DNA from 2 places in the Paenibacillus sp. YSY-4.3 genome. Region 1 is predicted to be linked to the other one. Evidence: a T-box and tRNA genes for the amino acid it is inferred to sense, from the RefSeq annotation. Region 1 holds a T-box; the other holds one or more tRNA genes.

Region 1 (5,083 bases):
CGGGTTGCCAAAGTGCTCCATCATCCGCTGAATACGCTCCAGACCCGGACGGATGCCAAACGGTATCAAACTGTTAATCCACTCTACCGCATCTGTGTAACTTGCCAACGGCAGCTGGATTTCTTCCGAAAGATTAACCCCCATGTCACATTCACCTTCGTTAATGTATTGAACTAAAATGCTGCTTCAAAATATGGAAAGGTACAGCAAGAGCCGAATAAAGCGAATCAGGCTCCTGCTGTACTGAGTTTATTAACCTTGCTTCTAGCCTTTCAATTCAGCGATCCGCGCCAGCACTTTATCGCGCTTGCTCGCATAATCAGCCATTTTGGCGCGTTCTTCCTCGATGACCTTGGCAGGTGCTTTGGATACGAAGCCTTCGTTCGCCAGCTTTTTCTCTACGCGCTCTACCTCTTTGTTCAAGTGATCGAGCTCTTTCTCCAGACGGGCGATCTCCTGGCTGATATCAATCAGGCCTGCTAATGGCAAGTACAGCTCGGCTCCCGTTACGACGGCTGTCATCGCCTTATCTGGAACAGCTGCGCTCAGTGAAGCCTCGTATTGTGAAGTGTTGCAGAAACGCCGGATGTAGTGGCTGTTCCGCTCAATGATGTCCAGCAGTTCGGCGGAGCCCGGCTTCACAATCAATTCAATTTGCTTGCTCATCGGCACATTCACTTCCGCCCGGATATTCCGAACGGAGCGGATGACGTCGATCAGCAAATTCATTTCGCGTACGGCGTCCGGTGCTTCAAGCGCCGGATCAAACTGCGGCCATTCGGCCAGCGTGATCGTTTCGCCGCGATGCGGCAAATGTTGCCATATTTCCTCGGAAATAAACGGCATGAAAGGATGGATCAGGCGCAGCGTCCGGTCAAGCACATAGGCAAGCACGGACTGCGTTTTTCTTTTGGCCACAGGATCATCGCCATAGAACGATAGCTTAGCGAATTCAATATACCAATCGCATAAATCATCCCAGATGAAATTGTAGAGTTCCCGGCCGGTTTCCCCGAATTCATAGGCATCAATCAGGCGGGTAATGTTACGGGCCGTCTCATTGAAGAGGTGGAGAATCCAGCGGTCAGAAGTCGACAGGTCGCCTTGAATATCGATATCCTCAAATGTTACACCTTCCAAATTCATTAACGCAAATCTGGAGGCGTTCCAGATTTTATTCGCAAAGTTGCGGGCCTGCTCGACGCGTTCCCAATGGAAACGCAAATCCTGGCCAGGCGTACTGCTGGTCGAAATCATGTAGCGCATAGCATCCGCGCCGTATTTCTCGATAACTTCCAGCGGATCAACGCCGTTACCCAGCGATTTGGACATTTTCTGTCCTTCGCTGTCCCGCACCAATCCATGAATCAGCACGTCCTTGAACGGAATTTCTCCGGTAAATTCAAGGGCGGTAAAAATCATCCGCGCTACCCAGAAGTAAATGATGTCGTATCCAGTAACGAGAACATCCGTTGGGAAGTAGCGCTTGAAGTCCTCGCTATCCTCATCCGGCCAGCCGAGCGTGGAGAACGGCCACAGGGCAGAGCTGAACCAGGTGTCCAGAACATCGTTGTCCTGTACCAGTTCATGCCCGCCGCATTTGGCGCAGGTATCCACGGCTTCTCTTCCGACATGCAGCTCGCCGCAGGATTCGCAGTACCAAGCCGGGATGCGGTGTCCCCACCACAATTGGCGGGAGATGCACCAGTCGCGGACATTTTCGATCCAGTGCAGATAGATTTTCTCAAACCGCTCCGGTACGAAATGAACGCCTTTGCCTGATTTTTGAGCAGCAATCGCCGCTTCTGCCAACGGCTTCATTTTAACGAACCATTGCGTCGACAAATAAGGCTCGACCACGGCACCGGAGCGCTCGCTATGTCCGACCTGGTGAACATGGTCTTCAATCCTTACGAGAACGCCGGATTCCTTGAGATCGGCTACGATCGCCTTCCGGCACTCGCTGCGATCCAGTCCTTGGTATTTGCCGGCCGCCTCATTCATCTTGCCGCTCTCATCCATAACGGTAATTTGCGGCAAGTCATGACGCAGTCCTAACTCGAAGTCATTCGGGTCATGGGCAGGGGTAATCTTCACCGCTCCGCTGCCGAATTCTTTATCGACGTATTCATCGGCAACAATCGGAATTTCACGATTCACGATCGGCAGCACGAGCGATTGGCCGATCAGATGGCGGTACCGCTCATCCTCAGGATGAACGGCTACAGCCGTATCCCCTAGCATCGTCTCGGGTCTGGTCGTAGCTACCGTAATAAAGCCGCTGCCGTCCTTAAGCGGATATTGCAGATGATACAAATGGCCGTTGACCTCTTTATATTCCACTTCAATATCCGAGAGGGCCGTACGGGCCGCAGGATCCCAGTTAATGATATATTTGCCGCGATAGATCAGGCCCTTTTCATATAGCTTGACGAACACCTCGCGAACAGCCTTGGACAACCCCTCATCCAAAGTAAACCGCTCGCGGGAATAGTCCAGCGAGAAGCCCATTTTCGCCCATTGTTCGCGGATCGTGTCGGCATAATGCTCTTTCCATTCCCATACTTTCTCGAGAAACTTCTCGCGGCCAAGATCATAGCGGGAGATTCCTTCTGCGCGAAGCGTCTGCTCCACTCTCGTCTGCGTAGCTATTCCAGCGTGGTCGGAGCCTGGCAGCCATAAAGCATCGTAGCCCTGCATCCGCTTCGTGCGGATCAAGATATCCTGCAGCGTAAAGTCCAGCGCATGCCCGATATGAAGCATACCCGTTACGTTCGGCGGGGGAATGACGATCGTGTACGGCTTGGCTTCCGGTATTTGACCCGCCTTGAAGAAGCCGCCCTCTATCCAATAGCGGTACCATTTCTGTTCTGCAGCCTTGGGATCATACGTTGTCGGCATATTCGCCGACGAATGCTCTTGGATCTCTGACATAATTTCAACCTCCGTTACAATTCAGCATTGCCTTAGCGTAATCAGACTAGTCTTGCTCAAAAAATACAAAAAGCCCCTCGTCTCAAAGGACGAAAGGCTTTACTTTCGCGGTACCACCTTTGTTTTGCAGGTTACTCAGCCCCGAAACCGCTACATTCGCGGAATCGCCGAGAAACTCACAACACTCGTACAGATAACGGCTGCTACCGGCCCGTTCTAACAGCTACAAACTGAATAGCTGCTCAAACAAGCGACTCCCGGGTGACTTCGGCCAGCTGCATCCTGCGGAATCTTCCAGCGCTGCAATCCCGCTCTCTGAAGGGCTCACTGCCTACTCTTCCCGTTCCATGTCTTTTCACACGGTTATTTAAGTTAATCCATATTATCATAGCGTGAAATGGACTGGGAGTCAATATTTGGTCTGAATGACTACGTAGAGCCATCCCGGCAATCAAGGCTCGTTTCCGAATACCAGCGTTCCGTTATGGTACAGTGTTACGCGGTCCCAATTTGCATAAGCGGTCTTCGTAGGATCAAAAGAATAATCATTGCTCTCGTTGAGGTTCGTCCAGTTGCTCGCATGATTGCGTGCCTGGATATCCCCGGTTTGTCCGCCAGGCTGCAGCGAACCCGCTGCCGCTTTGAACGTAATTTCCAAATAGGTATCGGCGTTCGCTTTGCCCGGGTTCATTTTTACGAACGCTCCGCTCAGGTTAGAGCAGCCGACCATGGCCCAATCGCAGTTGAACTGCAGCTGATTATTGCCGTCAGCTGTAAAGTAATACCGCAGGCTCAACTCGCTTAAAGGCACTGCCGTGGTCCCCTTGTTTACGATATTGAAATGAGGCTTGAATTGGTTGTCGGTTGCATTCGTGTCTCCGGCTTTGTACTGAACGATCAAATCTCCACTAGGTCCCGGATTCGGGTCCGGTCCTGGTCCTGGTCCTGGGCCCGGGTCAGGGTTTGGATTCGGGTTCGGGTTCGTCCCTCCGCCTAGCGGCTCTCTATGGTCTTGAATATATTTTGAAATCCACACAAGCGGCGCATTCCAGTTGATCGTATTCTCTTTGGACACCCAGGCATCAGGAGCCGTGTTCTTCGGCGCATATGACTTGGCCGCCGGCATTCCCATTGGCGTCGCCGAATCGTTGATCACCGTGTTGTTTGGCCCACCGGACAGCCAGCCCTTCGGATACGATACGCCGCTCTGGTATTTGCCCCAAGCCCAGCGGTCATGCGTGTCCGTCTCGAAGTATTGGCCGTAACCCGTAATATAAGATAATCTCATCGCATTGTTGCCCATGAAATAATCCATCGCCTGGTTCAGCGCTTTTAAATAATTCAGGTTCTGGCTAAGATCGTACGCGTAGCCGAGCAGTATCATTTTGTTGGCAATGATAGAGTTGGAGCCCCAGTCATAACCTTTGTTCCCCGGCAGCAGCACAGGGTATCCTTCTCCATTTAGTGTCGTGAGCAACCCGTTTGCCTGGTTCAGCACATTCGTCTTCATGGCCTGAAGATCAGAGGCTGGCAGATCGTTTTGAGCCGACAATAGAGACAGCGTTCCTGTCGTAGCGGTAGACTGCCAGTCGAACTGGGATACCTCGCGGTAATGCTGAGATGAAGTTACCGCTGCTTTATAGGATGATGTATTGCTGTCACCTAACGCATAGGCCGTCAAATATAATTCTGCGGCCGCAGCATACCGGTCATCGCTTGTGCGAATGTCGTCATAATCCCCGCCGCCCGGAGCGTCAGGCGTTTGCGAGGTATAGAGAACATTCGGATTCGCCGAAGCCCGTGTCCAGGCCTCCTTGGCAATGCTCCACATATCTGCGGCTTCCGCTTCTTTATACGGCTTGATCAAGCGAGCCAGATGCGCCAAGTTGCGGGCCACGGCATAGGTCGCGTTCGTGGAAGGCGGCTGGGCTTGACGATTCATGCTGTTCTCAGCATCGATATTCGTTACCGGAAACGCGCTCCAATTGTCATTATGAATTTTATGCGAGGCCAGTCCTGTCGAAGGCATGACTCCCTTCATAAAAGTCGAGCCGAACAGAACTTCGTCAAGAATATCGGGGATGCCGTTACTGCTCTCCGGGATGTTCAGAGAGCCGTCCGGGAACGCCCCGGGGTAACGCTCGTATAG
Region 2 (5,083 bases), on a different contig from region 1:
CGCCGATCGTTTTACTAGTTAAAGGCGGGCTGGATATGATAAAGTTCTCCCATTCCTCGACATCGACCAGAACATTATTCAAATTTAAAATATACCCATCAACGGAGTTCGTAAGTGAAAAATAGTCCTCGTACTGCTCCAAGGTTTTGCGAATATGGTAAATGACCGTGTACAGCAAAGAAAACGCCCGGCTCGGCTCATATTCGGGCCAGAGCAATTCAATCAACGTCGACTTGCGAATAAACTGGCCGCGGCATTGCAGCATATACAGGAATAGCTCCTGAGCCCGGGTCGTCCGCCAGCGCAGAGGGGGCAGCTGCTTCTCATCGAGAATCATTTGAAACTGGCCCAGCATTTTAATTTGCAGCGATTGACTTTGCTGCGCAAGCCGATCCAAATCGAATGCCGTCTGCGACCGGTCAATCCGCTGGAGCGTATTCATTAATCTTTCGGTTTTCACCGGCTTGAGCAGGTAATCCAGCGCATTGAGCTCAAAGGCTTTTACCGCATAGGCTTCGTACCCCGTCACAAACACGATTTTTAATTCAGGCTTTATTTGTAAAATTTCTTCCGCCAGCTGAATCCCATCCACATCGGGCAATTGGATATCGAGAAAAACGAGGTCGACAGGTTGATCAAGTATTTCTTGCTTCCCCAATGCCGGATCCGTAAACTTCCCCATAATTTCAATCCCGGGAATCTGCTGCAGCTGTTGTCCCAAATAGTCCAGTGCAATTCTTTCATCATCCAGAAGAATAACTTTCATCGCGCTCTCCCTACATGTGTAATAACATCTGTAACAATCTAACAATTCCAATAAAATACTATAGACTATGAATCTATACAATCTCTGAACAAATTGTTTCTTTAATGGGAAGATATCGGCAAGATATGGAATTTTCTGCAGTGTTAGGAGAGTTTTTTGTCGAATTTTGCCTTGTGATTAACTTTACTGTTGTTCTTTGCTTTTCAGCAATAGCAATTGAGATGGAGAGGAGAAGAGAAGTAACTAGAAATGAGAGGGGAATATTTTCACGAAAGAAAGAACCCTTACAATCGTAAGAGTTCTTTCCGTATGATCTGTAGTGGGCTCGAACCACTGACCCGAATGGAAGGAAAATTTAGGAATGATGTCGAAATACCTCCATAATTAAATAATAATACGGGGGAAGCTATGAAGAAAATTGTATGTTGTACAGTACTACTTTATCTCGTCTTATCAGCATCATCTTATGGAACTGTTATTGCTACTAGCAATGAAGAGAAAGAAACCATTATTGCTGAACAGTCGGGTATATTTTATCAGCAGCTTTACATTGATCAAAAAGAGTATAACGATAGAATACTAAATACAATTTATTGGGCACTAGGAGGGTTAGGTTCTGCCATTATTGCAATTGTTGGTTTAAATGTATTTAATAGCTATCGGAATAATAAGGAAGGGTTAGAAGTAATTAAAAAAGAATTAATAAACTCAAATGAGAAGTTTATAAATAAGGTAAAAACTGAATTAGAAGAACATTTTAACGAGCTAAATGAGATCCATTCAGCTGAGATCTCAAAACTTATTGAAGAAGCTACAAGTGGATTAGATGCGGGGATTAATGCTTTATCACAGAGAGTAGATTTGGATTTAAATCAGATAACTAAGGATATTAGTTATACAGAAGCTGTGTTAAATAGAAAGTTAAAGCAAGAAGAGTTAACGCTATGCAAAATTGAAGCGGAGGTTCATAAACTTAGGAGGGTTCCAGCTACTGCAGTTTCAATGTACTGTAAGGCAATAACTTTAGAAATAGAACTTGGTGTATCTGCAGAGTATACTTTAGGGAAAACTTTAGACTTACTTAACACATTTGAGGATGTAACGAACTTTTTATTTCAAGATTTGTCCAATTTAATTGGGGTACTGCCTGACAAGTATCATAGTTTTAAATTAAGGATAGAGGAAATACTTAAGGAAATTAAAATTGCCTAATTAATGAAGTACAAAAAAACAAGAAAATGACAGGGTTGAAATGCACTCCTTAGAATTCATCGATTAAAACGAAGGGGATATCAATGTCTAATACTAAGGGGTGCACTTCATCTTTGCTGGCCGGGTTTGTAGAGAAATAAATCAATTTCAGTCCATCTAAGCGTCTAACCCAAGCCTTTTGTCCCCACTTTGTCCCCAAAGCCTCTGAAAGCTCGGATTGAGAGGATGGAAAAAAATAAAAAAGCCCTTAATAGGCAAGGACTTTAAGTATGATCTGTAGTGGGCTGACCACTGACCCCCACCCTGTCAAGATGGGAAGCGGGGGATGAGCATTATGGTTTAATCGAATGTAGATCCAGTCATATCAAGGGATTAATGCGTTTTATAAAAATTCCCCGAGTAATCTGAAACCAAATTCATGACCATAATTCTAAAGCAATGAGAAAGAAAATAACCCTTACGCCGTAAGGGTTATTTCGTTATGATCTGTAGTGGGCTCGAACCACTGACCCCCACCCTGTCAAGATGGTGCTCTCCCAGCTGAGCTAACAGATCAGATGCAATTAGTGAAGACAAGAAATATCATATCAGGTTACATGAACTCTGTCAAACCTTTTTTTAAAATAATAAGAGATTATGCAGAAAGACGTTTTTTACGTATAAAGGATACGGCTCCAGCCGAGAATAAATTTAGCAGGCAGTAAGGCCGAAACACCAAGAAACACGACAGAAAGGATGAACACCATGCAGCACAAGAAGCTAGCGAAAGCTGCACAACTTCCTCGTAAAGCCACCGCTAAAATAGTTTTTGCCGTCGGCACCGTTAGCCTGCTGCTGCTGGCCAGCGGATGCGGATTACAGCCAAGTGAAGAAACTATGCTGCGGCAGCAGAAGCTTCCTTCATGGTTCGGCCAATCCGTTCGTGATAAGGTATACGGCAAATCCGTGCGGGATCATGTATATTCGAAAGAGGTCATTACCCCTCCGTGATCAGAATTAATCATCCTCCCATTTCCGGGAATAACCCTTCTTGATGGCGTAGAACATGGGAACGATAAGTATAACGGATATTAGCACGGCTGCAGCAATCGTCAAAACGACCATGGTATAGTGACTCCTTCCGGGGTAGATGTTTAATTAAAACGTAGTTATTTTACAACTATACACGAAAAGCTTTTTTTTGTATAATGATGCAGTTTGCAGAGTAATGAAGCAACATGGGAGGGGTATCAATGGCTGCTGCTGTAATTATTGCCGTTAACTCGGAAGAGCAATTGGAGAAATGCTTGAACATTCGCAAGGAAGTTTTCGTAGAGGAGCAGAAGGTGCCGATCGATCTGGAAATCGACGAATATGATGTGATCAGCCCGGATGCTGCTCATGTGCTGATTGAAATGGAAGGCACGGCTGCGGCAACGGGAAGAATTACGTACTATAAAGATAACAGCGCCAAAATGCAGCGGATTGCGGTGCGGAAGCCGTTCCGTTCGCAGGGCCTCGGCAAAATATTGCTGCTCGCCATGGAAGAACGGGCCAGAGAGCTGGGCCTGACGAAGTCCGTTCTTGACGCGCAGTGCCAGGCCGAGGGATTTTATGCCAAGCTTGGTTATGAGACGATCTCAACGGAGCCGTTCTATGATGCAGGTATTCTGCATGTGCGCATGGAAAAGCCTTTATAGGCATCACTCCTCATATATATAGCCGCTGCGGGCCACACTAAAGGCATCCCTGCTGGGAATCCCAGTATATTAAGGAGATGTGATGAAGGATGGCTGTTGACAGCAGAGAGACTTTTATCGCGGTTCAAAGGAACGGGGACGGCAACTTGACCCGGTTCAAAACCTCCAGTGGCCGTATATTGAATTACGAGGACGCGCTGAGTGAAGTAAATGCTGGTGCCATTGCGGGTGTGAACATGTTCAAGGGAAAAGACGGTGAGATGTATATCCGCGGCGATGCGGACGGAGATCCATCCAACAATTTGGATGCGCTGCCCACATTCGAATAGAATAAGCGAAGAAGCAGCCTTGGGGTAAGTACCCCTTGGCTGCTTTGTCGTACAGTATGCGCTGCCCCTATAATTTATAGACTTCATGCTGGCGCAGGAAATCCATTTCCATCGTCTGGCCGATAAAGCTTTCCATTTCGTCGCCGTAGTGCATCAGCGAGATTTTCGTCCGGATGTCCGCGGGCAAGGTCAGCAGCTCTGCCAGAGTAGTGTGAACCTGGCCGGGGCCCGTCAACTGCACTTCATGCAGAATTTTGCGGCAGCCGCGCCGATATACGAGCTCCTTCAGCAGCTCAGGCTGAAAGATCATATCCGCACTGTAAAAAATTTCGCCGTTCAAGTATAAAGAGTAGCTGTTCTTCCCGGGTATATGCGGAGTGCGCATGATTTCCAGCGAGAGGCCGGGCGCGAGCTCTGAGATCTCTCCTTCGCGAAGGACATGGACATGAAAGGCGTCCTCTAGCGTCTCGATGCCATCCTGGCCTAGCCCGCCTTTCAATGTATTCTCCCACAGCGGTTCAGCCAGTGGCTCAGGAACGTAGAGGACAGGCTTTCGTCCATGGCCGTATTTCATGCGGAAAGCATATTCCTCCAATCCGCCGACATGGTCGCCGTGAATATGAGTGATCAGAACGGCATCAATGGCTTCCATCGGCTTGCCGATCCGGTGAAGCGCAAGCGGAGCCGTGATTCCGCAGTCGATCAGCAGCGTAAAACCGTCTGCGTACAGCAGTCCGTTATTGTTGTAATATTGCTTGGCAAAAGCGCCGCCTGTACCAAGCATTTGAAGGCGAAGCGACAAACGGATTCCCTCCTTAACGTTCTTTGGTATACATTTCTAATTTACACGATTTCCCTAATAAGAGAAAGGAGCTCTTGCATTCTCGCAAAAAATAAGAGCGATTTGCAGAAAACACCGCAACTTGGGCAGCTTGCAGGAGTATACATTAACATCAACATGAATCAATTGGAGGGCTATTGATGAACTTGAATTGGAGAAGAGTAGCGGTACTAGTATTGGCATTCTCCCTTGCGGGCGGATCCATGCTGTTTGCAGATTCGGCAACCCAGAAGGTAAAACTGTATTTGGACGGCCG

The links. A T-box is a leader RNA that pairs with one kind of tRNA and senses whether it is charged. The one in region 1 lies ahead of ACYUJT_RS23635 (valine--tRNA ligase), so its partner is inferred to be a tRNA-Val.
Region 2: it encodes a tRNA-Val, which carries the amino acid that the T-box ahead of ACYUJT_RS23635 (valine--tRNA ligase) is inferred to sense. The anticodon was not compared.

Annotation. Positions count from the first base shown of each region.
Region 1 covers NZ_BAABMC010000012.1:43,358-48,440, reverse strand. The annotation lists gene ACYUJT_RS23640 (bifunctional folylpolyglutamate synthase/dihydrofolate synthase) at 1-144, opposite strand, end outside; gene ACYUJT_RS23635 (valine--tRNA ligase) at 265-2,934, opposite strand; T-box leader at 3,017-3,291, opposite strand; gene ACYUJT_RS23630 (glycoside hydrolase family 9 protein) at 3,386-5,083, opposite strand, start outside.
Region 2 covers NZ_BAABMC010000003.1:530,951-536,033, reverse strand. The annotation lists gene ACYUJT_RS13260 (response regulator) at 1-766, opposite strand, end outside; gene ACYUJT_RS13255 (hypothetical protein) at 1,175-1,978, shown strand; tRNA gene ACYUJT_RS13250 (tRNA-Val) at 2,461-2,533, opposite strand; gene ACYUJT_RS13245 (hypothetical protein) at 2,723-2,968, shown strand; gene ACYUJT_RS13240 (GNAT family N-acetyltransferase) at 3,211-3,657, shown strand; gene ACYUJT_RS13235 (DUF3892 domain-containing protein) at 3,747-3,986, shown strand; gene ACYUJT_RS13230 (MBL fold metallo-hydrolase) at 4,054-4,788, opposite strand; gene ACYUJT_RS13225 (copper amine oxidase) at 4,974-5,083, shown strand, end outside.